Regions from separate parts of the Robertmurraya mangrovi genome, predicted to be linked through region 3. Evidence: riboswitches for the same ligand, from Rfam matches in the RefSeq annotation. Region 3 holds a riboswitch; each other region holds the start of a gene.
What was found. A riboswitch is a leader RNA that binds a small molecule or an ion and turns the genes downstream of it on or off. The one in region 3 is predicted to bind S-adenosylmethionine.
Positions count from the first base shown of each region.

Region 1: another riboswitch for S-adenosylmethionine. It lies ahead of SM124_RS01745 (homoserine dehydrogenase); the one in region 3 lies ahead of SM124_RS07400 (Fur-regulated basic protein FbpA).
Region 2: another riboswitch for S-adenosylmethionine. It lies ahead of SM124_RS10355 (O-acetylhomoserine aminocarboxypropyltransferase/cysteine synthase family protein); the one in region 3 lies ahead of SM124_RS07400 (Fur-regulated basic protein FbpA).

Region 1 is NZ_JAXOFX010000001.1:334,489-345,269, reverse strand. Features, by position in the region: gene acsA (acetate--CoA ligase) at 1-1,239, opposite strand, end outside; gene SM124_RS01765 (ABC transporter ATP-binding protein) at 1,260-1,988, opposite strand; gene SM124_RS01760 (ABC transporter permease) at 2,001-2,846, opposite strand; gene SM124_RS01755 (aliphatic sulfonate ABC transporter substrate-binding protein) at 2,881-3,882, opposite strand; gene SM124_RS01750 (PLP-dependent aspartate aminotransferase family protein) at 3,928-5,715, opposite strand; SAM riboswitch class I at 5,787-5,893, opposite strand; gene SM124_RS01745 (homoserine dehydrogenase) at 5,896-7,212, opposite strand; SAM riboswitch class I at 7,310-7,421, opposite strand; gene SM124_RS01740 (ammonium transporter) at 7,721-8,989, opposite strand; gene SM124_RS01735 (alkaline phosphatase) at 9,280-10,781, shown strand, end outside.
Region 2 is NZ_JAXOFX010000005.1:152,410-163,190, reverse strand. Features, by position in the region: gene SM124_RS10370 (thioredoxin family protein) at 1-258, shown strand, start outside; gene SM124_RS10365 (MFS transporter) at 454-1,722, shown strand; gene SM124_RS10360 (hypothetical protein) at 2,080-2,421, shown strand; SAM riboswitch class I at 2,523-2,625, shown strand; gene SM124_RS10355 (O-acetylhomoserine aminocarboxypropyltransferase/cysteine synthase family protein) at 2,743-4,059, shown strand; SAM riboswitch class I at 4,257-4,369, shown strand; gene SM124_RS10350 (methionine ABC transporter ATP-binding protein) at 4,546-5,571, shown strand; gene SM124_RS10345 (methionine ABC transporter permease) at 5,564-6,232, shown strand; gene SM124_RS10340 (MetQ/NlpA family ABC transporter substrate-binding protein) at 6,246-7,091, shown strand; gene SM124_RS10335 (carboxymuconolactone decarboxylase family protein) at 7,431-7,802, shown strand; gene SM124_RS10330 (YuzK family famiily protein) at 8,066-8,206, shown strand; gene sufC (Fe-S cluster assembly ATPase SufC) at 8,660-9,439, shown strand; gene sufD (Fe-S cluster assembly protein SufD) at 9,457-10,767, shown strand; gene SM124_RS10315 (cysteine desulfurase) at 10,767-10,781, shown strand, end outside.
Region 3 is NZ_JAXOFX010000003.1:354,125-364,905, forward strand. Features, by position in the region: gene SM124_RS07380 (methyl-accepting chemotaxis protein) at 1-146, shown strand, start outside; gene SM124_RS07385 (VOC family protein) at 319-699, shown strand; TPP riboswitch at 804-909, shown strand; gene thiT (energy-coupled thiamine transporter ThiT) at 978-1,574, shown strand; gene SM124_RS07395 (divergent polysaccharide deacetylase family protein) at 1,737-2,519, shown strand; SAM riboswitch class I at 2,636-2,743, shown strand; gene SM124_RS07400 (Fur-regulated basic protein FbpA) at 2,831-2,977, shown strand; gene SM124_RS07405 (alpha/beta hydrolase family protein) at 3,004-3,813, shown strand; gene SM124_RS07410 (VanW family protein) at 3,860-4,795, opposite strand; gene SM124_RS07415 (LysR family transcriptional regulator) at 4,881-5,738, opposite strand; gene SM124_RS07420 (SagB/ThcOx family dehydrogenase) at 5,858-6,652, shown strand; gene SM124_RS07425 (polysaccharide deacetylase family protein) at 6,936-8,384, shown strand; gene SM124_RS07430 (hypothetical protein) at 8,572-8,745, shown strand; gene SM124_RS07435 (replicative helicase loader/inhibitor) at 8,850-9,107, shown strand; gene SM124_RS07440 (FUSC family protein) at 9,321-10,352, shown strand; gene SM124_RS07445 (spore germination protein) at 10,606-10,781, shown strand, end outside.

The DNA of each region.
Region 1 (10,781 bases), on a different contig from region 3:
GGAAGGCCAGCCCTTTTTTATCGCTAATAACCCAAGCTCACCTCTTTTTAGCTCATTCCCTTGATGATCAATAATGGCTGCTTGAATCCCTGGTAGTGGTCTACCCATTGAACCTGGTTTAATCGTTTGGGAAGGTAAATTAACGATTAATTGCCCGCCTGTTTCCGTCATCCACCATGTATCATGTATGCGTAGATTTAATGTCTCCACACCCCATGTAATTACTTCAGGATTAAGCGGTTCACCGACAGATAAAATATGACGAAGACTCGAAAGATTATAATTCTTTACCAATTCTGTTTTATCCATTAATAAACGAAAAGCAGTCGGTGCACTATACCATACCGTTACACCAGCTTGCTCAATCACATCAAACCATTCTTCTGCTGCAAACCGACCTCCGTGGACAACGATCGTTGCACGATTTAACCAAGGAGCAAAAATTCCGTATGAACTTCCTGTGACCCAACCTGGATGGGCTGTACACCAGTAAATATCATCGTCCCTTAAATCTAACACCCATTTTCCAGTTTGATACTGTTGAACCATCACTCGGTGTGCATGTAATACCCCTTTTGGCTTACCTGTTGACCCAGAAGTATAGTGAATAATCATCCCATCATTCAAGTCAACCCACTCAATAACATCTGCTATTTCCGTATCATTGCTGGTAAGTTTCGGGATGGAAAGTAAAGACTCATCCTCACTCTCATCCGTTATGTAAATAGATTTTAAATGTGGTAGTTTATTCACTGGAACTCTTTCTAAAAGTTCACTATTTGTAATTAAAACGGAGGCTTCGCAATCATACATTCTGTCATAGATGGCTTCTTCCATAAACGCTTCGAATAATGGACCAACAATGGCTCCAATTTTAATACTAGCAAGTACCGCTACATAACAATCCGGATGCTTCGTTAAAAAGACAAAAACCCGGTCCCCTTTTTTAACTCCTCTAGACTTTAATAATGCAGCCAATTGATCTGTTCTCTTTTTTAGTTCATGAAAAGTAAGTTCTTCACGTTTTGTTCCTTCTATATATATTAATGCTGTTTTATCTCCATATCCGTCATCCACATGTCGGTCAATACATTCGTATGCCATGTTCACTTTACCCGTTTTGTTCCAGCTAAACTGAGCATGCACCGACTCCCATGAAAAAACATCTCTTGTTCCTTCATAATGACTTAATTGATATTCACCTTCTGTTGGTGGCAAATGTATGAATTTATTTGTCATGTTGAACTCCCTCTTTTAAACTATTTTTCTAAGTCTAATAAAGACAAGATGTGTTTCTTCTCCTTTGCTAACTCCTCGTCCCCTCTTGACCTTGGCCTTGGATGGTTAATTTTAATTTCCTTACAAAGTTCACCCGGCTGTCCTCTAAATATCAATAAACGGTCACATAAATAAAGGGCTTCATCTATATCATGTGTCACTAATAACAAGGTAGCTTTACTTTTCTCCCATACAGAGAGCAAAAGATCTTGAAGCTGCATTTTTGTAAAAGCATCTAGAGCACTAAATGGTTCATCTAGAAGTAAAAAATCCGGTGAAGTGAACAATGCTCGGGCAATTGCTACCCTTTGAGCCATTCCACCTGATAATTCCTTTGGGTAATTCTTTTCAAATCCTTTTAGGCCTACCAGCTCTAATAAATTCAAGGCGGTGTCTTTTCGCTGATTCTTTTGATTCTTTTCACCGAACAATACATTTTCAAGGACATTTAACCATGGCATTAATCTCGGCTCTTGAAACATGTACCCAATGTTTACATCGCAGTCTCTAGCCTCACATCCGTTTAAAAGGATGCTCCCTGCATAAAGGGTGTCTAAACCAGAAATAGTTCTTAATAAAGTACTTTTCCCACAGCCACTTGTTCCAAGAAGGCCAATAATTTCGCCATGTTCAGCCGAAAAACTTATGTTACGGAAAGCAGTGTTTCCATTATCAAATTCTCTTGTTGCTTGATCTACTACTAGTACCAAAGTGAATCCCCCCTATTGATTTGAAAGAGTATCTTGCCAATGTAGTGCTTTTTTCTCGACACTTTTTAGTACTGAATCTGTAAACTTACCGAGTAAAGCAAAAAGAATAATACTCGCAATGATGATATCTGGAGAACTCATATTTTGACCAAAGACTAATAAAAAACCTAGTCCTTTACTTGCACCCATTAGTTCTGCTGCCACCACGAACATCCAGCCAAGTCCTAGCCCGCTTCGTAAACCTACTAAGAAGGAAGGGAGAGAAGCAGGGAGAATTATTCTCTTAATTAATTGAAAAGTAGTAAATCCGTATATTTTTCCGACCTCAATTAATTTACGATCTACTCCCTTCACTCCACTTACGATGTTAAGATACACAGGGAAGAACACTCCTACAGCAATCAATACAACCTTTGATGTTTCTCCAATGCTAAGCCATAAAATAAATAACGGTACCCATGCTAGAGAAGGAATGGATCTGAAAGCTTGAAGTAGGGGATCCACTAAATGTTCTGCTAAACGGAAGAAGCCTACAACTGAGCCGAATAAAACGGCAACCAATGTTCCTAGTAAAAATCCAGCAAACACGCGGTAGGCAGTAATTCCTACATGTCCCCATAAGCTACCATCTTGAATCATTGATATGATTTTTTGAATAATAATGGACGGGGCTGGAAGGAGATTAGGAGGGAGAACTCCTAACCTTCCAAATAACTCCCATAAAGCAATAAGGATCACAGGGATAATACTCCCTAATAACACCGGCTTAAGAGAACCCGTTAAAGCCTTAAAGGGTGTAGATAATCTAAAGGGCACTCGGACTGGTTTAAGAATACTTCTTTCCGTTTGCTGTGACATTTGTTGTATTCCTCCCTAACTTAAATTGACTCTGCTACTTGATTACTTTTTCTGCAATAGAAGATTGAATTAAATCTTTTGCTAGTTTTTCTATGTCAACATTTCCTTCTACTACTCCACCTTCTTGAAGAACCTTACCTGCTGATATTAATGCATCTACTTGAGTTTGGCCAGGTATTGGGTTTGAAAAATCATTTCTAGAAATTTGTAGTGTAGCAACTTCTAAATCTAATTGAGCTTCCTTTGCCAGCAATTCAGCTGCTTTATCTGGGTTTTCAACGGTCCAAGTTCTAGCCTTTTCATATGCAGCAATGACCTTTTCAACATACTCTGGATACTTCTCAGCAAACTCTGAGCGAACATTTAACGTACCGTACGTGTTGAAATCTGGATTACGATATATATAACTTGTTCCTTCCGTTACTTCTAACTTTGCCATATGTGGATCAAGTCCAGCCCAAGCATCCACTTGACCAGCAATTAATGCATTTGCCCCGTCCCCATGTTGAAGGTTTACAATTTCTACATCAGTGGTTTTTAAACCGGCTTCATCTAAAGCACGGAGTAAGAAAATATAAGGATCTGTTCCTAATGTTGCAGCTACCTTCTTCCCTTTTAAATCAACTACCGATTTTAGACTAGAACCACCTTTTGACACTAATGCGGTCCACTCTGGCTTTGAATAGATATAGGCACTTTCGATTGGTGCCCCTTTAGATTTAGCAATCAATGCCGCCGCCCCTGCTGTTGAACCAAAATCGATGCTGTTACTGTTTAAGAACTCAAGTGCTTTATTACTTCCTAAACTTTGAACCCACTCTACTTCGACTCCGTCTTCTTTTAAGGCTTCTTCAAGCAAGCCTTGATCCTTTAACACTAGACTAGTAGGGGAATAAAAAGCGTAATCTAATCGGATTTTTTTCGGTTTATCTTCATTTGAACCATCTGATGAAGAGCTACTGCTGCAAGCTCCTAGTATTAAGATGGTTATACTCAGAATTAAAGTTAGAAGATGTTTAAGTTTAAGGTTTTTCATAGTATTATAACTCCCCTTTAGATGTCTAATTTTTATGACAACAATCTATATTTCACAAGCAAATGTAGAGATGGTTCCTCTTAAACGTTGTGCTTCTTTATAGGTGCAGCGATTGTGAACTACTTCAATTCCAGCTTCTTTTACAATGGATGCTGCCTCTTCTGAAATGACTCCTTCTTGAAGCCAGAACACTTTTGGTTTTACTTCCGTTGCCTCTTTAGCAAGCTCGACTGCCGCTTCCGGACTTCTAAACACCTGTACCACATCAATTGGTTCTGGAATGGAGCGTAAATCTGGGTAAGCTTTTTCACCTAAAACTTCCGTTTCCCTAGGATTAACTGGGATAATTCGATACCCTAAACGCTGCATTTTAAATGCTAATCTATGACTAGGTCTTGATGGGTTGCTACTTAAACCAACAATGGCTAAATTCTTTTTCCTCGTTTGTTCGACACCATCAACAGTGACTTTTTCTGTTGCAGAATTTAAAGCCCACCGGATGACTCCTTCATCATTAATGACAATCTCTTTTTTTCCTTCGTTAGAAACACCACTTGCTTTGATAAGTGCTTGATTTAAATCATTCGTTAAGTCACGTACCGATTCTAACCCGACTGACAAACGAACAAGTTCCTCAGACACTCCTGTTTGTTTTAATTGCTCAGCTGTTAATTGTTGATGGGTTGTCGAGGCAGGATGGATGACTAATGAACGAGCATCCCCAACATTTGCGAGATGTGACCAGAGTGAAAGCGAGTCAATGAATTTCTTTCCTGCTTCTCTTCCTCCTTTAATTCCAAAAACAACAACCGCCCCGTCTCCATTTTTCAAATACTTTTTCGCTAAATGGTGGGTTTGATGTGATTCAAGGCCAGGATATGTAACCCATTCTACGGCTGGATGATTAACTAAGTACTCAGCAACCTCTTTTGCATTTTGTGTATGTTTTTCCATTCTTAATTGCAATGTCTCTAAACCTTGTAGTATTAAGAAGGCGTTAAATGGACTTAAGGATGATCCAAAATCTCGCAATAAGTGAACTCTTAATTTAGTAATGAAAGCTAATGTACCAAAATCATTAGCGTAACGAATTCCGTTATAGCTTGGATCAGGTTTAGTGAACATTGGGAACTTTTCGCTGTTCCAATTGAAGCGTCCTCCATCTACCACTAAACCACCGATGGAAGTTCCATGGCCTCCAATCCATTTCGTAGCAGAATGAACGACGATATCTGCTCCCCACTTAATCGGTTTACAAAGTGCTGGTGATGCAAAAGTGCTATCCACAATCAATGGTATTCCCGCTTCATGTGCGATATCTGCAACAGCTTCAACATCTAAAACTTGTAAACTTGGATTTCCGATGATTTCAGCAAAAACAGCCTTTGTATTTGGTGTAATTGCCTTTCGGAAGTTCTCAGGATCAGTTGAATCAACAAAATTAACCTTAATTCCATAGTTTGGAAGAGTATTTACAAATAAGTTATATGTACCTCCGTATAAACTAGTAGATGCGACAATTTCGTCACCAGCATGTGCTAGGTTCATAATCGCTAATGAAATCGCTGCTTGCCCTGAAGATGTTGCTACTGCAGCTACTCCTTCTTCTAAAAGAGCGATTCTTTTTTCTAGTACATCTACTGTTGGGTTTCCGATTCGAGAATAAATATTTCCTGGTTCGTCCAGTGAGAATAATCGTTGTGCATGCTCTGTACTATGAAAAACATAGGAAGAAGACTGATAGATGGGTACAGCTCGAGAGCCGGTTGTTGGATCTGGAGCATGCCCTCCATGTAATAATAATGTTTCTAAATCGTATGAATGGTTTGCCATTGTATTAATCTCCTTTTTTTTGATTTTTTCCCATAAAAAAACACCCCGACAAGAAGAGGTGTGGTTACCCCTTCTTATCTCTCAGAAAACTCTGCTGGAATTAGCACCTGTCTGAACTTAATGTTCAAATGGTTGCTGGGTTTCATCGGGCCAGTCCCTCCACCTCTCTTGATAAGAAGCCTATGAAGTTGTCGTTTGTAATCTCGTTAACTCTACATTTTTAGTTGCTATATTAATTCCCTTTGGTGAAATCGGATAGATTCTTATTTTTTGTGGTAACTCTTCTATGAATCTTTCTACATTTTCACTTTTTCCAACAAGTATTTCTCCTATAATGTAGCCATCATTATGTTTAATTTCTTCTTGATGAACGGCTGTCAAATCTTTATTAGCAAAGTTTATAGAAGAATATTGCTTGTATTCTTTCACCAACTCATCTGTTGGCAGTTCAACTATCGTTAACCAAATCGAGGGTTCTTCCTTTCCTTCCACTAGGCTATTATAGCTAAATCTCGGTGTTTGTATGTTTGGTGTCCCTTTCTGGCTAATGTAAACTAAATCTTCAATCATCGCACTTGCTGTCGCTAAAGATCCAGCCCCCGGTCCTTGTAGTAGCAAGGTTCCTACCAGATCGGTGTTTAATACGATACCATTATCTACTCCTTCGACATTGTAAAGAGGATGCTCGTTACTAACAAAAACAGGTCTAACTTCAGCTAGCACATCTTGTTCCTTTTTCTGCAGTGTAGCCACCAACTTCAATCTAAACCCTAATCTTTCACCAATCAAAATGTCAGCTTGAGAAACTTCATTTACTCCCACCTTATTGACATTTTCCCAATTTGGTTGTTTTTGATAAATTAAGTTACTAAGAATCATTAATTTGTAGAAAGCATCTGTTCCTAAAACATCACTTGAAGGATCTGCCTCAGCATAGCCTAAATCTTGGGCTTCTTTTAGCACTTCATTGAAATTTGATTGTTCCGTTCTCATTTTAGATAAAATATAGTTGCTAGTTCCGTTTAGTATTCCTTCAAGTTTGGTAATTCCATTTACTTGCAATAACTGAATAATCGTTCTTAGTAATGGGATTCCACCGGCTACTGCAGCTTCAAAAGTTAAAAATCGATTATATTTATTTGCCACTTCAGCTAGTTCTTTACCTTTATAGGCAAGTAATTGCTTATTCGCACTAATTACATGGCTACCTTTTTCTAAAAATTGACGAATATAAGTATTGGCTGGTTCAATCCCAACAATGGCTTCAAAAACAATATCTACATGAGGTAATTTTAATATTTGGTTTACATCTGTAGTAACTAGGATATCCTTCTTAATTCCTCTCTCCTTTTGGTGATCCTTCACTAGTACGCCAACGATTTCAACTTTTTTACCTACTGCTTCTGTTAGTTTTTTCTCATGTGTTTGGATAATGGATTCGTATACCCCTTTTCCAACGGTACCAAGACCTAACAGTGCTACTTTTAGTGAACTCATATATACCTCCTTGTGTTTTGGAATTTATCGTTACTAAAGATTTTTTTATTACATCAAAAAACCCTCTTCATAAGAAGAGGGTAGAATAGACACACTCTTCTTATCTGACAGAACAATTTGTTCTGCAGGAATTGGCACCGTGTTTTCATTGAATGAAAATCGGTTGCCGGGCTTCATCGGGCCAGTCCCTCCGCCTCTCTGGATAAGAAATCTTTATTGTATTAACGCGTTACCAAATCAATTGTTTATTAATTATGGATAAATATAGCACAGGGATTTTTTACTTGTAAAGTCTTTTTTTGAAAATTTTTATTTTGAATGAGAAATTAGCTATTTTAGACTAGCCCCTATTTTTGCCCAACTTACCTTAGATTGTCTGATAAATACTATATTTTAACCTTCAGCGAAAAATGACATTAATTTATAATTTAGCAATTTGAAAATAGACATCTAATAAAATCGTGACAATTGCATTTTTGTATTTTTTCAGTATACCTTTTCCAAGGTCTTATGAATGAACACTCTTACTTTCAATGACAGTAAATACTTCAGGATAGCCATAGCTACCGTGTTCACTAATGTCTAAGCCCATAGTTTCTTCTTCTTCCGAAACACGTAGACCACTCAATACCTTTTTCGTAATCACTAAGATCACAAAGGAAACAACGAATGCATACATGCCAGATACGGCAACGCCCATAGCTTGAACTCCTAATTGTGTAAGTCCTCCACCATAGAATAGCCCAGGCAACCCAACTGTCGCCAGCTCAGGAGTGGCAAAGAAGCCAGTTGATAAGGTCCCCCAAATTCCTGCTGCTCCGTGAACAGAAAGAGCATAAATTGGATCATCGATTTTTCGCTTTTCAAAAAATCTTACACTATAGAAAACTAGTAAACCAGCAACAAATCCAATGACAACAGCCGCCCAAGTATCAACAAATGCACAAGATGCAGTTATTGCAACAAGTCCAGCTAAGCCTCCATTTAACATCGTTGGAACATCCGATTTTCCTAAAACCACCCAAGAAATTAATAAAGCAGCAACGGCACCTGCTCCAGCGGCTAAATTGGTGTTAAGTGCGACAAATCCGAAAAATCCTTCATCAACAGAGACTGTACTTCCAGCGTTAAATCCAAACCAACCAACCCATAAAATCAATACTCCTAAAGCTGTAAAAACTTGATTGTGTCCATAAATATTATTGGAGGAACCGTCTTTATTGTATTTTCCAATACGAGGTTTCAGTAGAATGGTTGCAGCTAGGGCTGCCATGGCTCCTGTTAAATGAACCACTGTGGAACCGGCAAAATCTTGCTTACCATGTTCAGCTAACCATCCGCCTCCCCAAATCCAGTGAGCAACGACTGGATAAACGATGGCAGAAAATAAAATGGTGAAAACTAAGTAGACGGATAACTTTGCTCTTTCTGCAAAGCCCCCTAATGCAATGGTGATGCTTATCCCGGCGAAAGCTAGTTGAAAGAGGAAGAATACAGGAGATGAAAGACCCAGGTCAGCAAGTTCGGCGCCTGAATAAAAGAAGTTAGAAAGACCGACTAGAAAATTAGCTTGTTCTCCAAAAATAAACCCAAAACCTACAGCCCAGAACACTATCGATGCGAGACCAAAAGTAAAGATGGTTTTACCTGCAATATGACCAGCATTTTTCATCCGAGTCGAACCTGCTTCCAACAAAATAAATCCACCTAACATAAAGATGACTAAAACCGCACTCACCATCACCCACAAGCTATTCATCAAATAATTAATATCCATTTTGACTTCCTCCTTTTAATTTAGTTTTGCTGTTAGTTTAAATTACTCCTTAATGTAAGGAAATGTTACATATATTAATATTTAAATTTAATTTAACTTGAATTTTGGTTAAATTCAATAGACTTTTGTTAATATTCTGAAATACTACGTTAGATTATCTTACATAAATGTCAATTAATTAATATCAATTGAGTTCTCTCATTCCCCCCGGACAGGTAAAAGCAAAAATTCCCATATAGTTTTTTCCTGTAACTGCAAAAAGTATAAGTAACAACAAAAGGAGGGAAATCATGACAGCACGCATTTTTAAAGCACTAATTATTTTCACTCTTATGTTTAGTTTGACTGCTTGTAATAATAAGGATGAAGCGAAAAACAAAGACAAAAAGAAAGACGAGAAAACAGCTCAAACTACTAGTAACCAGAAGGGCAAAAAAATAGGTCTAACTCCAGAACCTAGACATAATCCTAACTCACCTAATTTTATTAACGATACTAAAGATGAGATATTCTCACACGATCAAGGTAGTAGACTTAACCTAACTAATGAACAAGGTTCGGGGAAAACGCAAGCCTATCAAAATCCTAAGCAAAGCCGAAATAGTCAAAATAACAAGGATTCTAATTTTAGTCTAGGGAATGACTATAATAATCAAGCGAGTATTAGAAATGTAGCGCCAGGTAAGAAACCTCGCAATATCATTGTTTTAATCGGTGATGGTATGGGAATGGGTCAGATGGAGGTTGCCAGATTATTCGAACATGGAAAAGAAGGCAGATTATTTATGCAAGGGCTTCCACATGTTGCCCTATCCCAAACGTACTCTGCAGATAATACCGTTACTGATTCAGCGGCAGCCGGTACAGCAATAGCTACTGGGAATAAAACTAATAACACGATGATTGGAATTACACCAGATGGGACAGATTTGAGTACTATATTAGATGCCTCTAAAGCGGCAGGGAAAAAGATTGGTGTTGTCTCAACAAACACCGTAACGGATGCTACTCCAGCTGCTTTTTATGCAAGTGTAAAAACTCGTGCGGGACAAGATGAAATCGCTAGACAGCTTTTTCAAAAAGACCTTGATGTGGTACTAGGCGGAGGCCGGGATTATTTCACACCGAAAAGACAGAATGGTGTTGATCTAATTCAAGGATTTAAGGAAAAAGGGTATACGTACGTCACGAATCGTGGTGAGCTCAATGCGGCAGAAGGAACAAAATTAATTGGTCTGTTTCATGATTCGTTTATGAATTATAAAATTGACCGAGATGAATTGAATAGTACGGAGCCCACTTTAACCGAAATGACAGCTAAGACGATTGAATTTTTATCTAAGGATGCAGCGAAAAATGGTTTCTTTGCTATGATTGAAGGGGCAAGAATTGATCATGCAGCCCATGCTGCCGATTTTACTAGCATCTGGAAAGAAACAGTAGAATTTGATGATGCTGTTAGATACGCAGTTGAATGGGCAAAGAAGGATGGAAATACTCTAGTACTTGCACTTGCAGATCATGAAACCATGGGAATTACAGCAACGGAACCTATGCAAATAGCTCAACTAAAAAATGTTGCTGTTTCTCCAGAATATATGGGAAGCCAATTAAAGTGGGATAAAGATAAAAATGTTTTTACAGCTGAGAGCGTAAAAGATGTATTTAGTCGATTTGCTAATATTAATCTGAATGAAGAGCAAATTACACAGTTTAACAGAAGAGTTTTAGATAGCCAAGGAAAACAAGTACCTCCACATATATTAGGATGGGAAATAGGGACTATTATCGC
Region 2 (10,781 bases), on a different contig from region 3:
ATACTCTACTTATACACCCCACTATGTGGAACATGTCAAGTAGCAGGTAAGATGATTGATATCACCTCGAAACTATTTCCTCAAATTAGATGGGGAAAGACAGATCTGAACTATATACCAGAGTTAGCCGAGAGCTGGTCTGTTGAAAGTGTACCTTGTTTAGTAATCGTAAAGAATAAGCAAATAAGAGAAAAGATTTATGCGGTTCAATCTGTCCCATTTTTATTTGAAAAAATTAAGCAACTGACAGGCTCTTGAGGAGTCTGTTTTTTATTATTTATAGGAATGTTTTAACCTGTCATAAAAGAAAATCCGTTGAAAACATCAGCAAATTTTTTATTTCAATTAGCCTCTTACTAAAATTTCAAAATACTTCCTTGAAAAGGATTTACATACTAATTTCAAAGGGGTATTATATTTAGGGATGCGAAATATCTAAGGGGCGAAATGAATATGGCGTTTTTTAACGAATGGTCAGCTCAGATAAAAAATTATAATAAGAATATCCGATTATCAATAATGGCCACGATTTTTATCCAGATTGGTTTTGGAATTTTCATGGTTATTTATAATTTCTACATTAGAGAATTAGGATTTACAGAACAAGTAAATGGTAAGGTCATTTCTATGACATCGTTAGCAACGGCTCTAATACTAATACCAGCTGGATTACTTAGTGATAAGATTGGCCGGAAAAAAGCTATGTTTTTTGGGGCAGGAGCTACAGCTTTTTTACTATTATTTAGAAGTTTAGTAGAGTTTGAAAGTCTCTTAATAACGTTTGCTTTTTTAACAGGAATAACGTCAGCGTTTCTTCAGGTTTCATCTATTCCGTGGCTTGCGGAGAATTCAAAACCGGAACAACGAGTACATTTATTTAGTATTCATTTTGCAGTAATGACAGGAGCCAATGTCATCGGGAACTTTGGCGGTGGAGTGATGACCGATATATTTTCCCTCTATTTTACTGAATTAATTAGTATTCGACTTACATTAGTAGTTGGAGTTTTTTTCTTTTTAGGTGGGCTCTTTCCGATATTAAAATTTAAAGAAACTCGAAATCAACAACAAATTAACATACAAAATGAACCTTTAATTAAAAAGATTAAAAACAATAGTGATAGTTTCAAAATTATTCTATTATTTGCTGTTGCTCAGCTCTTCATTGGGATTGGGGCTGGACTGGTCATTCCATATCTGAATTTATATTTTGCTGATCGTTTTTCAGCTTCAAATTCGGTAATTGGTATGATTATTTCCTTAGGTCAATCGGCAACAGCGGTAGCGATGATTATCGGACCAATGGTTGTTAGAAAGCTTGGAGAAGTAAAGGCAGTGGTATTCTTACAGTTAATGAGTTTGCCATTTTTACTTTTAACCGCTTATACAGAAAATCTTTGGTTAGCTGCAATTGGATTCTTATTTCGTCAAGCATTAATGAATGCAGGAAATCCTATTCAGATGAGTTTAATGATGTCAAAAGTGGATGATTCGATGAAGGGATTAGCTAACTCTGTAAATCAAATGGTTTTCAATCTCGGTTGGGCTTTCATGGGTCCTGTTTCTACAGGCATTGTTATAATGTACGGTCAGTATTGGGGATATGCACTCGTCTTCTCCATTACCGCATTCTTATATTTAATAGGCTCATTATATTTCTTTGCCGTTTTCAAAGGAATTAATAAGAAAGGTGCCACACCTTCGACAGTGAAGGCTGTGTAATTAACTACAAAATGACATATTTCTCGGGAAATGAAAGACAATGCTACTTTTTAGAGAGCATTGTCTTTCTTTGTTTCATTTTGTAAAAATCCCTCTATAGAATAGCTCTACCCACGTCTATGACATAGGTTATAGTAAACGAGCACCGTAAGGAAATAATCAAAATTAGGATTTAAGCCAGCATGTCGGTAAATTTCATGGTCGAATTAAGGAAGGTAAGTATTGAAATTGTCGAACAAAACTTAGAGGAGTGAGGGTGTTCTATAAGGAATATATGTAAAGAGCTTGTCTGTGAAAATTACGATTCTAACTAAAAAACAGATACAAAGGTATTTCTATTTTTGGGAGGTTGTCATTTTGTTGGATGTTTTACATACTCTAGTTTCGGAAGTAAATACAAGAGGGCATATCAGTACCTTTTTAAAAGGGGTTAACATATCCACTAAGATTAGCAACCAAGAAGATGTAATTTACTTAATAATAGAGGATGGACAAATTAAGTTAGATTCCATATCAAATACAGATATAATCGCAACCATATTAGGAGATAAACACTCAATTTACTCATTAATTACTGGGAAATTAAGACTAAGAGACGGGAAAAAAGAGGGTGTTTTAGAAGTAGAAGCTAATTTTAGGACGATACTTTATCTTGAAACACTGTTTATTCTATCAAAACCTTATTTGCAAGTTTCTTGAAATTTGTTTCAGAAAATTATAATTTAGTTGTTGACTGAGCTTAATTCATCGTGCTATTATCACTTTAAATCACTAAATATTCAAACTACAAACTAAATAGTTTCTTATCAAGAGAGGCGGAGGGACTGGCCCTACGAAGCCCGGCAACCGGTTATTAACACGGTGCTAATTCCAGCAGAGTAAGAATACTCTGGGAGATAAGGAGAGACGTATATTCGCCCCTCTTCTTATGAAGAGGGGCTTTTATCATTTAACCCTCCCAGTAAACGAATTTTGTTAAAACGGGCTTAAAATAAATGCCCCAAAAAAGGAGAGAGAGAAATGACAGAACAAAAAAAGAACTATCGTTTAGAAACTTTAGGAGTGCACGGTGGGTTATCGGCAGATCCTATTACTGGTGCTCGTGCGGTACCAATCTATCAAAACAATGCTTATCAATTTCAAAATACAGAGCATGCTGCTAACCTTTTCGGATTAAAAGAATCTGGATATATTTACTCTAGAATTCACAACCCAACAGTAACCGTATTCGAGGAAAGAGTAAGTTTACTTGAGGGCGGTGTGGGTGCACTAGCTGTGTCGAGTGGTATGGCAGCAATTACAACAGCCATATTAAACTTAGCTGAAGCTGGAGATGAGATTGTAGCATCTTCAAATCTTTATGGAGGAACTTACAATCTATTTACAGTTACCCTCCCAAAGTACGGAATTAAAGTAAACTTAGTGGATTCAACTGATCCAGAAGATTTTAAGGCAGCGATTACTGAAAAAACAAAGGCTGTGTTTGCTGAGACGATTGGAAATCCAAGTTTACGTGTACTAGATATTGAAAATGTGGCAAAAGTGGCTCACGAGGCTGGAGTACCTTTAATCGTCGATAATACTTTTGCTACACCATACTTATGTAGGCCGATTGAACATGGTGCCGATATTGTCATCCATTCAGCTACAAAGTGGTTATTAGGCAATGGAACAACACTTGGGGGAATTATAGTAGACGGAGGGAACTTCGATTGGAACTCACCTAAATTCCCTGGATTTACGCAACCAGACCCTAGCTATAACAACCTTGTATATAGCGAGGCATTAGGAAGTTTAGCGTACATAGTTAAGGCTCGAGTTCAATTACTAAGAGATTTAGGACCTTCACTAAGTGCACAGAATGCATTCCAGTTTACATTAGGATTAGAGACACTGCATGTAAGGATGAAGGAACATATAGCTAACACTAAACGTGTTGTTGAGTATTTAGAAGCTCACCCAGCTGTAAATTGGATTCTTTACCCTGGTCATGAAAAGCATCCTGATAAAGAATTGGCAGATAAATATTTATCAAAAGGCGCAGGTTCAGTTGTGGTCTTTGGTATAGCTGGTGGTAGAGAAGCAGGGGCTAAACTAATAAATAGCTTGCAGTTATGGGCTCATGTTGCCAATGTTGGGGATGCTAAAAGTCTAATCATTCATCCTGCTAGTACCACCCATCAGCAATTAGATTCTGAAGGCTTGAAGGCAGCTGGCGTTCCTGAAGATTTAATTCGTTTATCTATCGGAATTGAAAATGTTGAAGACCTAATAGAGGATTTGGAACAGGCAATCGAAGCGGCAACAGGAGTAAATTCATTAACGGCAAATGCCTAAAATCAAAATTTATATCAGCGAATAACAGACTAGTATAAATTATGACATCCAGTAATTTCTAGTCTGAATATTATTAAATAATACGTTGACACCCTATTATTAACGTGATACGATATCCCTCGTGAATAAGACTACTAAACTTGTTTAAAGTGTTAATATGATAAAGAATTAGTTTGAAAACTTTATAGACCGTTTTGCTCTTATCAAGAGAGGTGGAGGGATGTGCCCTATGAAGCCCGGCAACCGTCAATATTTCTAATGTTGAAATTGGTGCCAATTCACACAAAACTTAGGTTTTGGCAGATGAGAGAAAGGACATAAATCATTATGCCTTTCTGCTCTTTTGCAGAAAGGCATTTTTGTTTTCTTTAACTGTGTATGAATCACCATCATTAGGTAAGGATAACATTAACAAAACGGTCTGTTTAACCTATAAATCTCTGTAGTTTTATGCGAGCAATCGGATTAAAAGAGGGGTGAGCAATCGTGATATCGATAAAAAATGTGAAAAAAATTTATCCTTCCCAAAAAGGAAAAGTAACAGCCGTTGACGATGTAAGCATTGAAATTAAAGAAGGAGAAATCTTTGGTGTTATTGGTTATAGTGGTGCAGGGAAGAGTACATTAATCAGAATGCTAAATGGTCTTGAAATCCCTACAGAAGGATCTGTAGTTGTTGCTAATAAAAAAGTTTCTAACATTAAAGGCAGTGAGCTTAGAAAGGCTCGCCAAGAAATCAGTATGATATTTCAACACTTTAACTTATTATGGTCCAGAACGGTTAGAGAAAATATAGCCTTTCCGTTGGAGATTGCTGGTATACCAAAATCTCAAAGACAAAAACGAGTAGATGAACTAATCAATTTAGTTGGTTTGTCAGGCAGAGAAGATGCGTATCCCTCGCAGCTAAGTGGTGGACAAAAGCAACGTGTTGGAATCGCTCGTGCTCTTGCTAATAACCCAAAAGTTTTACTGTGTGATGAAGCTACGTCAGCTCTTGATCCACAAACAACGGACTCAATCCTAGAGTTATTAGTAGATATTAATAAAGAACTAGGATTAACGATTGTATTAATAACCCATGAGATGCACGTGATTAGAAAAATCTGTCACCGAGTTGCCGTAATGGAAGGTGGAAGAGTGGTTGAACTAGGACCTGTCCTAGATGTATTTAAAAATCCTCAACAAGACATTACAAAACGTTTCGTTCAGCAAGTAACGGAGCCAGAAGAAACGAAAGAAACCATTGATCATTTATTAGAGGCTTATCCACATGGAACGGTAATTCAATTAGGTTTTGTCGGAGAAGCAGCAGAACAGCCTCTTATTACAAATGTAATTAGAAATTATCAAGTTACGGTAAATATTTTACAAGGGAAAATTTCGCAAACTCAAAATGGTTCTTATGGGACACTCTTTATCCACTTAGATGGGGATAAAGAAGAGATTTCAAAGGCTATTGATTATATCCATTCACAGCAAGTGGGAGTGGAGGTGATGACAAGTGGTTGAAGAACTATTTCCAAATGTTAAATGGGAGAGAATGTGGGAAGCAACACTTCAAACATTATATATGTCAGCCATATCAGTAGTTGTAACTTTTATATTAGGAATCACATTAGGGTTACTATTGTTTTTAACAGCCAAAGGGAACATTTGGGAAAATGCAATTATTAATAAAATTATTAGTGCGATTGTTAATGTGTTTAGATCGATTCCTTTTATCATCCTAATTGTCCTTCTCATTCCTTTCACTAAGTTAATCATGGGATCCATAATTGGAGAGAATGCCGCATTACCAGCGTTAATTATCGGTTCTGCTCCATTCTATGCTCGTATGGTTGAAATTGGATTAAGAGAGATTGATAAAGGTGTAATTGAAGCAGCGAAATCAATGGGAGCAAAAACAAGTACAATTATCCTGAAGGTGCTTCTGCCAGAATCGATGCCGGCATTAGTCTCAGGTATCACAGTAACGGCTATTGCACTAGTTAGCTATACAGCTATGGCAGGGGTAATTGGAGCTGGTGGACTTGGTAACCTAGCATATCTCGAGGGGTTCCAAAGAAGTCGTAATGATGTAACGGTAATGGCTACTATTATCATTTTAATTATTGTATTTATCATCCAATACATTGGTGATGTTATAACAAACAAACTAGATAAGAGATAAGGAGAAAAACATAATGAAAAAATGGTTAACTGTTTTATTGTCACTTTCTTTAGCATTGGTACTTGCAGCATGTGGTACGGCTAAAGATGAAAATAATGCTTCAGGCGGTAATAACGAAGGTGAAACAACTGAATTAGTAGTAGGAGCTTCAAACGTTCCTCATGCTGAGATATTAGAAGAAGCAAAATCAATTCTAGCTGAACAAGGTGTAGATCTTAAAATTGAAACATTCCAAGACTATATCATTCCTAACCAAGCCCTAGAGTCAAAAGAACTTGATGCTAACTATTTCCAACACATTCCTTATTTAGAAGCTCAAATGGCTGAGCACGGTTACGATTTCGTAAATGCTGGTGGAATTCACATTGAGCCAATTGGTGTTTACTCAAAAAAATACAAAAGCTTAGATGAACTACCAGATGGAGCTACAATCATTATGAGCAGCTCGGTTGCTGACCACGGTCGTATTCTAACGATGCTTGAAAAAGAAGGCTTAATAAAATTAAATGCAGATGTAGAAAAAGTGAAAGCTACTGTTGATGATGTATTAGAAAATGCAAAGAACTTAAAGTTCCAAACAGAATATGAAGCGGCATTACTTCCACAAATCTACAACAACGATGAAGGCGATGCGGTACTAATCAACTCTAACTATGCAATCGATGCTGGTTTAAATCCTTTAGAGGACTCAATCGCAATTGAAGATAAAGAATCTCCATATGTAAACGTAATTGCTGTTCGTAAAGGCGACGAAACAAAAGAAGCTATTACAAAATTAGTAGAAGTATTACGTTCAAAAGAAATTCAAGACTTTATTTTAGAAAAATACAAAGGTGCAGTTGTACCGGTTACTGAATAATAGAGAAGGAAGGTTGACCTAAAAGGAGAAAATTCTTTTTAGGTCAGCCTTTTTCTTTTAATTGATTTATTCAAAATAGACCTATCGACAGAAAGGATATTCAGTTCTAGTACTTCGTAGGCGGAAAGCGAAGTGCCTGGAACGGAAATCAACAGACAAGGTTCAGTGTTATAAACAAGTCTTTTGTGAACTCAACCTGTAGCTTGACTAGAATAGATTACTTTTGTTTAAAACATACTAATTGTGATGATAGCGATCACTACATTTTCACATGTATTACATAGTAAGTGGTCGAGTTTACAAAAACAAAATTCACACTGAATGGAGCTGTAAATATTAATGGAACATCAATATGAAATAAGAAATTCAACTGAAGAAGCACTTCACGAATATAAAGCTGGGTTGGGTACCTTTACACAAAAAATGCCTGATATCGCTAGACATTATAATGCATTTACGGAAGCTTGTTTTAAAGAAGGATCTCTTTCACAAAAAGAAAAACATTTAATTGCTTTAGGAATCAGTATTTATGCTCAAGATGAGTATTGCATTATTTATCATGTAAAGGGTTGCATTGACCAAGGTGCATCTGAGGAAGAAATTTTAGAAGCCGTTGGTGTAACAGCAGCCTTTGGTGGGGGAGCAGCCATGAGTCAGGCTGTTACTTTAGTTCAAGAGGCTATGGAAGACCTAAATCAAATGAAACAATAACGAAGAGTTTAGTCCAATAAAGTGGAAAAAGCTCTAAATGGAAGGATTCATCCAGAATTCTATGTTAATAAGAGTTCACTCCTCCATATCCATTCTCAAGCGTTCATATGGGATATTATGATGTGTAATCGACTTTGAGTAGCGTGCTTAATGAATGTTACCATTAAATTGTTACCAAAAAGTCGTGTAAAGCGATAATATCGAAAGGATGAATCGTTATCAGTCATTTACAGCTGAATTATACGAGTGATATGGAGAAGGCTATGTATAGTGCACATGGGGTTGGTTATGAAACTTATTGCAGAAAACATGAGATTAGAATGAGGATAGAAAAAAGTAGGCAACAGGACTATTTAAAGAGTCAACGAATGATTGCTGATATCGGACGAAAGCTTCGAATTTAAATAATTATTATATATAGAAAGAACTAAGACCAGTGTTCAATGTGCACTGGTTATTTTTATTTCAAAAATCCCCCTGTTTTATCTATAGTCTAGTATAATAAAAGCTCCGCATACAAATGTTTATTAACATTTTTCTGAATAAGATTTTTTGATGCTTTTTTATATACCATTCTCAATTAGTTTTATGTACATAAAAAGATTTTTTAAGGAAAAAATAGGTTTGACTTGTTTAAACCAGAGGATGTCCGTTGTTTTAAATATTGAATAGAATACAGTTATAACAAGCGTTTGAGCGTTTTTAAGTAATTCTTAATAAAATAATTAACACTGCATAAGAGTTGCTATCACATTTCATTTGTTATAAGATTGTAATGATAATAAAATGAGAATAGAAAAGTTGGCAATAATAAGTCAATTGGATACAAACTTTCTTTCATTTACGGAGGTATAATAATGGCAGGATCGACTTTAACAATTAAAGATCTTCAAGTTGCAATTGAAGGTAAACAAATTTTAAAAGGTGTTAACCTTGAAGTTAAAGGTGGAGAAATTCACGCAATCATGGGACCTAACGGAACGGGTAAATCTACTTTATCTTCTGCAATCATGGGTCACCCTAAATATGAAGTAACAGGTGGAAGTATTTCGTTAGATAACGAAGATGTACTTGAGATGGAAGTAGATGAGCGCGCTCGTGCTGGTCTTTTCTTAGCTATGCAATATCCAAGCGAAATCAGCGGTGTGACAAATGCTGACTTCTTACGTTCAGCTGTTAACAGCCGTCTTGGAGAAGGAAATGAAGTTTCTTTAATGAAATTCATTCGTACAATGGATTCAAAAATGGATTTCTTAGAAATGGATCAAGATATGGCACAACGTTACTTAAATGAAGGTTTCTCTGGTGGAGAGAAGAAACGTAATGAGATTCTTCAATTAATGATGCTTGAGCCTAAAATTGCTATTCTTGATGAAATCGATTCTGGACTAGATATCGATGCATTAAAAGTAGTTTCAAAAGGGATCAATGAGATGCGCGGAGAAGACTTTGGTTGCTTAATCATCACTCACTATCAACGTCTTTTAAACTATATCACTCCTGACTTTGTCCACGTAATGATGCAAGGTCGTATTGTTAAATCTGGCGGACCTGAGCTTGCACAAAGATTAGAAGCTGAAGGATACGATTGGATTAAAAAAGAGCTTGGCATTGAAGACGAAACTGTTGGGCAATAAGCGTTAGGAGGATCAAGATGACGACTGAAACGAAACAACCATTTGATAAGGAGTATGTTAGCTCTTTTTCTAACGAGATGGGCGAACCAGCTTGGCTAACTGAACTCCGTTTAGAAGCGCTTTCTAATGTTGAATCATTACCGCTTCCTAAACCAGATAAAACAAAAATTGATAAATGGAATTTTACTCAATTTGAAAAGCATATTGTAAAAAGTGACGATTTTGCTTCTTTAAATGATTTACCAGAAGAAGTTAAATCTCTTATTGATATAGAAGCTACTGAGAAGAATTTATATATTCAAAGAAATAACCGTCCTACATTCCTTGCTGCTTCAAAAGAGCTTCAAGATAATGGGGTTATCTTTGTAGATATTTTTACAGCTGCTCGCGAGCATGGAGAATTACTACAAAAATACTTCATGAAAGACGGAGTTAAGCCAGATGAGCATAAGCTTACTGCTTTACATGCTGCACTTTTAAACGGTGGAGTATTCTTATACGTACCGAAAAATGTTGTGCTTTCAGAACCTATCCAAGCTGTATTTATTCATGATGACAAAGAAACGAATCTATTTAACCACGTATTAGTAGTGGCTGAGGATAACAGTGAAGTTACTTATGTTGAAAACTATATTTCAACAGTAGATTCAGCTGAAGGTATTTTTAATATTGTGACGGAAGTAATTGCAAATGCAAATACAAAAGTACAATATGGTGCGGTAGATACACTTGCAAAGGGAACTACAACTTATGTAAACCGTCGTGGAGTAGCTGGGAGAGATGCTCGTATTGAGTGGGCTCTTGGATTAATGAACGATGGCAATACGGTATCTGAAAATGTAACAAACCTAATGGGCGATGGATCTTTCGGAGATACAAAAACAGTTGTAGTAGGTCGCGGAGAGCAAACTCAAAACTTCACAACAAGTGTTGTGCATTTTGGAAAACGTTCTGAAGGTTATATCTTAAAACACGGTGTTATGAAAGATAGCGCTACTTCAATCTTTAATGGTATCGGTAAAATTGAACATGGTGCTTCTAAAGCGAATGCGGAGCAGGAGTCTCGTGTACTTATGCTAAGCGAAAAAGCTCGTGGAGATGCAAACCCAATTCTATTAATTGATGAAGATGATGTAACGGCAGGACACGCAGCATCAGTTGGACGTGTAGATCCACTTCAGCTTTATTACTTAATGAGCCGTGGTATTCCGCAAAAAGAAGCAGAACGTCTTGTTATTCATGGTTTCTTAGCTCCTGTTGTTAATGAACTACCAATTGAAGGAGTTAAAAAGCAGCTTGTTGAAGTGATTGAAAGGAAAGTAAGATAATGGATATCCGAGAT
Region 3 (10,781 bases):
CAGAAGCTAGCGTAGCTTCCACACAAGAAGTAAGTGCTGGTACAGAAGAAAATGTAGCAACCATAGAGGAAGTTTCTGCAAGTGCTCAAAGCTTATCACTAATGGCAGAACAATTACAAAGTGTTATGTCCCGATTTAAAATTTAATTTGAAGATTGACGAGAGCTGACTTAATAGTTGGCTCTTTTAAGTTGCTTGACCTCTTAGTTGGTCGAGTTACCGTAATAATGTTTGATAGTTTCGATTTCTTGACTATTAGATTTAGAAGAATTAATATTAATTATTATTTTCAGAAAATAGTAAAAGGAGAGATTTTCAAATGGGTAAAAAAATAGATCATGTGGGAATTATGGTTAAGGATATTGAAAAATCAATAAAATTTTATGAAGATGTGGTTGGCTTTAAATTAAAGGCACATGTTCCACATTCGGATAGCGCTCTAAAACTTGCTTTTCTAGGATTTGAAGGTTCGGATGAAACTGAGCTAGAATTAATACAAGGTTATAATGACTCTCTACCAGCAGAAGGAAAAGTTCATCACCTGGCTGTAACAGTAGATAACATCGAAGAAGAATTTGATAGAGTGAAAGCGTTAGATGTCAAATTTGTTGATGATCATATCACTGTCCTTCCAAATGGATATCGTTACTTTTTCATTTATGGCCCTGAAGGTGAATGGGTAGAGTTTTTCCAAAGATAACAGAGGATTAGGATTGTTTTGAAATTATGTTAAAATAATGAAAATAAACCCTATTCAAATAGGGATATTTACGTTATACTGATGAACGTAAACAACTACATAAACGTAACCACAAGGGGAGCTGTATGGCTGAGAGTGAGCAGATTTGTCTGTTCTGACCCTTTGAACCTGTTAGTTAATGCTAGCGCAGGAATGTGGATTGATAGATGAAATTAATTTTGTCTGCTTTCAATATCTCCCTTGAGGTTGTGTTTAAACTTGGAAAGGGAGGTTTTTTTATGAAAAAAATGGGGTTATTACCAATGATTGAGGCATCTTTTTTCGCTGCATTTGCATTAATTTTAGATTTATTGCCTTCAATCAAAGTTTCACCGTCAATTTCAATTTCTTTTGCAATGGTTCCAATCTTTATCGTTGCATTCCGCTGGGGGTTCAAAGTAGCTTTGGCATCAGGTTTCCTATGGGGCTTATTGCAAGTAGCAGTTGGGGACATTTATTTCTTAAGCCCAGTACAATTTGTTATTGAGTATTTTATTGCCTTTGCTTTTATTGGATTTGCTGGACTATTTTATCAAGTGATTCAAAAATGTGTGAAAAATGGAGATAAGAAAAATTTAATGATTTGGATTGTCATTGCTACTTTTATTGGAAGTGTAGCTCGTTATTTCTGGCATTTTGTTGCCGGTTTCGTATTCTGGGGTGAATATGCACCAGAAGGACAATCACCAATGGTCTATTCATTAATCGTAAATGGTTCAACTATGCTAGGAGCATTTGTTCTTTGCTCGATTGTTTTAGCGATCTTACTTTCCACTTCATCACGTTTGATACAAACAAAGAATCATTATTCAGCAATGGATAAAAAAGCTTCTTAATAGATAGGTGAGAAACAAGCATGAATTGTGGATGCTTGTTTTTTTTATGACTTCTTTTCCAAGCAAATTAGAATGAGGCATGATTGGACCGGTTACATTAAATAGAAGGCTTTTACAGTGATAGTACTTTTGATTATTATACGAAGGAATGGTGGAGGAATTATGAAAAGGTGCCTAGTTGTTTTCATTTCAATCTTGCTTACCATTTTTGCTACTTTAACAAGTAATGCCCAGACCCAACAGAAAAAAGCTGCCATTATTATAGACGACTTTGGTGGTGGAATTGGAGGAGTAAAAGAGTTTTTAGAAGGGGATGTACCGATTACGGTGGCTGTCATGCCATTTACGGAAACATCTAAGGAGCATGCAGAGTGGGCTCATAAAAATGGATTTGAAGTCATGGTCCATTTACCGATGCAGCCCAAAAAGGGGAAAATGTCATGGTTAGGTCCAAAACCCATTACAGCAGATTTACCTTTAGAGGAAGTAAGGAAACGTGTAACAGAAGCAATTGATAGTGTTCCATATGCTTTAGGTTTAAACAATCATATGGGCTCGTTAGTTGTTGAAAAGGAAGATATTGTAAGGGTTATAGTTGAGGTAGCGAAAGAGAAGAGACTTTATATTGTTGATAGTGCTACTAGTTCAAAATCAAAATTTCCTAAAGTAGCAAAAGAACTAGGTGTTCCTATTATCAAAAGAGACGTATTTTTGGATGATGTAGCCTCCATCCCGCATGTGAAAAAACAGATGTCTCTATTAGCGAAAATCACTGAACAAGAGGGGACCGGAGTTGCGATAGGTCATGTTGGAGTAACTGGAAAGGTTTGCTCAACTGGTATATTTGAATCAGCAAAAGAATTAGAAAAAAGAAAGATCACAATTGTGCCTGTTTCTGATATTCTCTCAAATGAAATTAAAATTAAGTACCTTCAATTATATTAGGTGCCTGTCACCTGTAAAACAGTTGACATATAATTGAAATATAATTGTAATATGGATTGATTGACAGCTAGCAAAAAGTGTTTTATATTTAATCCTATAAACTTAATACGAATTAATTCTTATCCAGAGAGGTAGAGGGATTTGGCCCTATGACACCTCGGCAGCAGGCTCACATTGAGAACTGTGCTAATTCCAACAAGCTATTTGAGCTTGACAGATAAGATGAGCTGATGATTATAAACCCAACCTCTTCTTATTGTTCCGGAATGGCGATAAGGAGAGGTTTTTTATTTTTGTCAGGAGGATTTACAATGAGTGAATTAGATACGAAAGAAAAATTAATTGATGAATTGCTCCTATTAGGAGTTTATAAAAAAGGAAATTTACAGCTATTTGAATTACCGATAACGGATTTAGAAGAGGAAATTAGAAAGATAAAAAAAGGGAATAGTTCATAGTTGAGAGAAGGGATGGCGGGGGAAGTATGTACAAACAGATACATATAAATTGGAATAACAAAAAGCTGGCTGGAACCATTCACTATCCTCTAGAAGAAAGGGAATATGGCACAACTAAGTCTATTTACCCTTTAGTGATTATATGTCATGGATTTGTAGGCAGTAGAATAGGGGTTAATCGCTTATTCGTCAAAACAGCCGAGGAGTTAATTAAAGAAAATTGCATAGTAGTAAGGTTTGACTATTCCGGATGCGGAGAAAGTGAAGGACATTATGGAGACACTTGTTTAGATGAACTGATTGACCAAACAACAGTAGTCATTGATTATGCTCTTGGGCTATCCCATGTTGATAAGGAAAGAGTATTCCTTCTAGGTCATAGTTTGGGTGGAGCTACGGCGCTTCTTACGGTTGTTCGGGATACTTGTATAAAACATCTAATCATGTGGTCTGCTGTAGCCAAACCTTTTGAAGATATCACCAATATAGTGGGAACAAACTTAGTCAGAGGGCTTGGCTCTACTAATAAATTGGATTATTTAGGTTATTCTTTTAGCAATAAGTTCTTTGAGTCATTAAAAAAGTATCAACCATTAAAAGAATTAGAACGATTTACGGGAGATGTATTACTTATCCATGGTAAGTCAGATGAAGAAATTCCGGTTGCTTATTGTACACAATACAACGAAGCATTTAACAAGAGAGTTCAAGGATTAACTAATAGAGTTGAAGTTGATTCAGCTAATCATACTTATTCATGTGAACAATCTTTTAGAGAATTAATAGCTAAGACAAAAGAGTGGGTAAGTGTGAGGACGAGTCAGCAACTTGTGTAGCCAGAAAGAAGTGAGAAGTAAGTAATTATCCTACTCCATCACTTCTTTAATTGGCCGTTTCTTTGATTTCTGTACTATCAATTGGCACCTCTTCAGGCAACTTTTTAGAAGCACTAGGAACTTTACGTGGCTCAAATTCTATATCATCTGATGAAAATAATCTTATATTTACGGAGCCCCCGTACTTTCTAGCTAAAATGAGTATGGGTTGGGAGTAATTATTTTGAAAAGTAAAGTCCGGGCCATACCAACTCACGGTTGCGTCTCTCCCAGGAGGTACATAAGGAACGCGCTTACTGTGGGAATATCTTTGCAGTATCTTCACCCCAGCCCGATCAACTGCGTTAAATAGGGTAGAGGATACTTGACAGATTCCTCCACCAATATCTTCTGATAATTCCCCTCTAACGATGACGGGTGCACGCATATATCCTTTTTTTACCGTGCGTTTTCCAACCACTTTATTAAATGAAAATGTTTCTCCAGGAAAGATGACATGATTATTTATTGCTTCAGTAGCTAAGTTAATATTATGAGAGCGTGTTTGGTTATGGTTGTTAAAGTAAGTCACATATTGACCAATTTGTTTTACTCTAATTTGTGCCAATAAATCTCGATCCACACGTGGGTGCACAGGGAGAGTTGGAACGCTAATAATAGAAGTATCCTGCCTAAACATACTAGTGAGAAATAATTCTGTGAATTTTTCTTTGTAAAGCTTATGTCCTACTTTTTCTGATATAAATGCTCCATTATGGTTGATTTTAGCATTAACGGCTGGTTCATAAACCTTAGCCTCAATTTGGTCTAAAAAACGAAGATACTTATCTTGATTGATTACCTCAGAACCGGGAATAGGAAGTAAGAATTCCTTTTTGTCTACGACTGCTAGCGTATCTTCTTTTTCTTTTATTGTTAATTGACCAGTCCCAACCGTTTGCTGTGTAAGCAGAAGCAGACCAATAACCCATATAAATTTCATTACTAGTGCCTCCTGAAAATGACATCAATATAGGTTTTATAAAATTAGCCAAGATTATACAAGCTATTACACCAATTTTTGCGTGCTATTGAACCAAATCTTTTGCTACTAAAATAATTTCTGCCGTGATTGGTGAGAGGTGATCCATTGATTTTACGGCTATTCCTAATTCACGATAGAGAGAAGGCGTCAGTGAATGCACATTAACATTTGGAATTTGAGAGGGTAATGCTAACTTAGGTAATATACATAAACCAAAGCCTTCTTGAACCATGGTTAGGATTGTTGATACATCTTGAATCTCATAACGAATATTAGGGTTAATTCCAATTTCTTCAAAAATAGATTGAATAATTTGATCTGAATCCCCTTTATGGATAACATAACAATACTCTTCTATACTTTTGATGTTAATAGCAGGATGATTTTGGAATAATGTTTTTGGACTGAATAATAATAATTCATCTTTAAGTAGAGGGATATATTGTATATCACCTTCTTGTCTTGAAACAAAGCCTACATCAATCTCTCCATTCTGAATCCATTCATGGACAGAATCATTTCCCCCCTCAAAAATGATTAATTCAATTCCAGGAAAATGTTGTTTGAAATAACGAATGATAGGAGGCATCAATTTTGATAAACTAGGAATCGTACCCACTCTAATCGTTCCTTCATCAAATCCATTAAAAGAGGCCGCTTCTTGCCTCATCACATTTTGTATTTGAATGATTTCTCGAATATGCTTAAGTACTCGTTCGCCAATTTTAGTTGTAGTTATTCCAGTTTTACTGCGATTTAATAATTTGACTCCTAAGTCTTTCTCCAAACTATTAATCATTTGTGAAACAGCTGACTGAGTATAGCCTAACTTGTCAGCAGCTTTTGTAAAGCTCTTCGTTTCTACCACTTTTATATACACCTGATAATGTAAAAAATTCATTCATTCAACTCCATGCATTAGAATTTACTAATATTAAAGATTAAAAAGTATAATTTTACTAATACGATAAATTTTACTATACTGATGATTAGATGATATTACAAGAAAGAAGGGTTTATATGTTAAGAACAAGGTTTGATTTATGTGATGAATTTTTAAAAGAAACGAGTTATTCATTAAAGACAATGGATAAGGATTTGTTTAAAGGCTATGATCCAGCTAAGAGACCAGAAACTTACTTAACCTATCCTGAGGCAGCTGTTCAAATTAAGCTGGGAAAACCTGATTTTAGTCAATATGAAGAAATCAATCTGTGGAAACTATTAGGTAGTAGACGATCGAAACGAAATTTTGTCGAGCAACCACTTTCTTTAAATGAATTAAACATCTTACTATGGGGGACTCAAGGAATTACAGCAGATATGGGTGATTATCAATTAAGAACGAGTTGTTCAGCGGGTGCTCTATTTCCTATTGAGACCTATCTTTTAATTAATTTTGTAGAAGGAGTTCAACCAGGTCTATATCATTTGAATGTGAAAGATTGGATATTAGAAGGTTTAAAGATTCAGGACGTATCTGATTTTGCTTTTACAGTAACTGATCATCAAGAAATGGCTAAAGTAGCTGGAGTGAATTTTGTCTGGACGGCAATGCTAGAGAGAACTAGAGCCAAATATAAAGAAAGAGCCTATCGATATATTTTATGGGACGCTGGGCATGTCTCCCAAAACCTACATACTGTTGCTAACGGAATGGGATTAGGTGTATGTACAATGGGTCACTGGTATGATGTAGAAATGAATGAGTTTCTAGGAATCAATGGGAAAGAGCATATGTCGATATTGATGGCATCTGTTGGAAAAATAAATGGGGTAGATTGGAAAGAGGATCGTAGACCACCAAAGATATAATAAGAAGATGACAAAGATGGTGTGATACATACACCGTCTCTTTTTTTGTTCATTCACAATCTTATACTAGTATAAAATACTTAGTCATTTCGTAATATTTGTAACAAAAACTTAATAAATTCGTCGGACTTTAACACAGATGTCGAAATAGATGGTATTATGTAAGAGTAATATTAATTGATTATCATTATAGTAAAATATTATCATTATTTAAATATAATAAAAATTTATATCTGTTACTTTGGGAAATATATTCGTGTAATAGCAGTAGTAAGGAGTCGTCATGATCAAACGTATTTTACCCATTTTGTTTATATTATTAGTAGTTATAGCTTGTGAATTTCGGAATGAAGAGCAAGTTTTGCCAGTAGAAACGAAGACGAAAAATGAAGAAGTGATTAAATCCACTTCATCAAAATACCCTGGTATAGAAGTAGAAAGTAAAATTGTTGAAAATGACCACTATCGCTACGCAGTCCATTATCCCATTTTTAATAAATCGAAAATTGATACACAAGTAAGAAGTATCTTGAATGATAGAATTAATACGTTTGTGGAGAAGTTTACAAATAAAGAAAAAATCGAGGGTTGGCCACATCATTATAATGTCGACTTTAGAATTGAGTACTTAACAAAAGAATTGGTTTCTCTTGTTTTTACAGAATCCACCTTCTTAGGTGATGAAAAAGTGATCAAAGAGCGTACCATTCCTATGAATTTTTATTTAGAGACAGGTAAACAAATTATCTTGGAAGATATCTTTTTAAATGAAGGGTATTTAGAGAAGTTATCTAAAATATCTGTTGAACAATTAAAGAGCGACGATACAATTAAGAAATCTCTTCAATCAGACTGGTTAAATATAGGAACTAAACCGATTCGATCCAATTTTCGACAATTTCATTTTACCAATAAAGAGCTCACCATTCAGTTTGGAGAAAATCAAGTAGGCCCAGAGGAAATTGGATCACCTGTAATTGTCATTAGCTGGGATGAATTAGAGTTTCTAATTAAAGATGATTTTCTTCCATTATTAGAAAAAGAAAAGCGTAATAAAAAAGATAAGGAAGAGAAGAAGGTTGTAACCGAGAAGAAAACAAAAGAAAAAACAAAAAAGAGCAAAAAAGGGTCAGTTAAAAAAAGAGTGGCATTTACATTTGATGATGGCCCACATGGTCAATATACTAAAGAAATCTTAGATTATTTTGACGACAATCATGGAAAAGCAACATTCTTTGTTTTAGGAAATAGAGTCAATTACTATCCCGAATTGATTACAAGGATTCATGAAGAAGGTCATGAAATAGGGAATCATACTTGGAATCATAAACAACTAACCCTACTAAAGAATTCTGATATTGAATCGCAACTTAAAAAAACTTCAAAAGCAATTTACTCCATTACTGGGACGAAACCTACCTTATTGCGTCCCCCATATGGATCTACTAATCAGGTTGTCTCTGAAGTGGTGAACTTACCTATCATCCTTTGGTCTATTGATACACTTGATTGGAAAAGCCGAAATACGAAAACAATTGTTAATCACGTAATGACCAATGTAACAGATGGAGATATCATATTGATGCATGATATTCATCAATCTTCTGCAGACGCAGTAAAAATATTGCTAGAAAAATTATCTGAACAAGGCTATGAATTTGTAACAGTCAGTGAAATCCTTGGTTTTAATGAGGATCATGTCCCAGTATCAGGTAAAGTTTATAGGAAATAAAAAATAATCACTTATATATAGGTGGTTATTTTTTTCGTATTAACTACATAAATGTTTGTTATGTTAAATACTTTCTGTTGTATACGGTTTGTCCTATTAGTTATCTATATAGAACCCAATTATTCATACGCCAAAAAAGTATAATTAGAAGTTATTAACTAAAACTAATAAAAAGGAAGGTGAGGAAATGAAGGAAAATCAGTTTCGAGATAATGAACTAAAGGAGAACAAAGATGTACAAAAAATGACCTTGATTCCTAAAGAATTAGATAAGAACGGTGATGGGAGTCCAGACGGTCCTTTTATTATAGGAGAAGGAGATGTAAATTTATCTCCTGATGCAGGAAGACCTTTAATTTAAACACCCGAGTTAGGGTGTTTTTACTTTCTCCTCATTATAAAGAGTAATCTGTAAACTCTTTGGAAATACTGATGAAGTTAATAAGATATAAGGGCTGGTATTAAGTGACTAAAATAGAAATGTTTAAAATCTTAGTTCTTATAGAGAAGAAATATTCATTTTGTACCATAAAGAGTGAAACAGCTGAAAAATGGTTACTAATGTGTGAGGAATTGAATTACCATTCTATCTTAGCAAGACTTTATCAATATATGCGTAGTAGCGGATATCCGCCAAGTCTAGAAAATTTAATGAACAGTGAAGTTACAAAATCGAATTTACAATGGCTAGAAGAGTATATACCTAAAATTAAAATAGGGTAGAGTGTAAAATTTTCTATGCAAATTACTAGCGAATGTTGTTAAACTTCGCAAAAAAGATATAATCTATTCGTTACTAAAATTAAAGAATTTACTCACAAACTCGTCAACTGACGGGTTTGTTTATTTCAATCATGTAAATCTTGTACATGCTATAATAGACATGAAAAGGGTAACCCTTCCAATATAATATAACTTTTAGAAGGAAATGATTCGATGAATTTAGGACCTCGAGTATTAAAAACAGGTGTATCTGTCACATTAGCATTATACATATGTTCATTTCTTCAATTAGAACCTGCCATTTTTGCGGGAGTAGCTGCGATCTTTACTATTCAGCCCTCTATTTATCGAACATGGAAGCACGTTGTTGACCAACTAATGGCAAACACACTTGGGGCTGCTATTGCATTGTTCACCATTAATTTTATCGGCAATGACCCTGTTATTATTGGAATTGTTATGATCATTGTCATCATTATTTGTTTAAATCTTAAATTAGAAAGTGCGATTGCCCTGACACTAGTCACGGTATTAGCAATCATGAGTGCGCCAGGTGATGAGGATTGGCTCTTTACCTTGAATCGATTTGTGATTATCATGATTGGAATTGGCTCAGCCTTTCTTGTTAACTTAACAATCTTTCCTCCAAAATATAAAAAGAACTACTTGGAGAAAAGTGAAGAAACATTTCAAAATATGTCCTTGCTTATAAGGACTGCTATTTCTAATGAATTGACTGAATCGTCTTATCAAAAACAATTAAACAAATTAAAAACCGATATTAATAAACTAGAAGAACTCTTTAAGACATTTGACGAGGAAAGGGAGAAAATGTCAAAGTTAAATCCTCTTGATGTCAGGGAAATAGTTGTATTTAGGCATATGTTACAATCCCTACAACAAGGTGAAGTATTGTTAGAAAATATACATGAGCACTATTTTCAATCTAATACAAATGAAGAAGAAAATCGATCTTTTGACAGTCACTTAGAGTATCTAATCAAATGCCATGAGTACTTTTTATTAAGATATGAGGGTAAGGTTAGAAAACATGCTGATGAATATGGAGCCAGCGTATTAATAGAAAGTAGTAGGTTTTTAGAAAAGATAATGAATGAAAACCAAAACGAGGAAGCAAAAAGATTAAGATTAGTAGTAACAGCGTCTGCTATTTTTGAATATGCCTTTCAAATACAAAGGCTTAATCGAGTGATTGATCAATATTTAAAAACAGCATCAAAATAAAAGTAATCCTCATAGTGTAGCTTATTGCTATTATCTGCTAGCAGTTATGTAGCTGATGAATAGGTTAGTGAATATAGCTATTTTTAATAAAATAAATGGTGGTTCTATTTGTTGTTATTAGCAAACAGAACCACCTTTCTTTATAAATACTCTATGTGTGCTCGAATTTTTTAAATAGGTAATAATAGGAGAATAATTAAACATTATTTGCAAAGGATAAAGTGTAATTAATTTGAAGACCTAGGTGATAGCTTTGAATAAGATAAATTCAGAAGAGACAAATCAGTATCGTACTACTAACAATTGGGTTTCTATACAAGATATTCAGGAACATTTTCAATCACATAATAATTATGATTTGCTTGTTCGAAAGGTATACATTAAATCCCTTAAGGCTGACGGATACATTGCCTATCTAAACGGAACGGT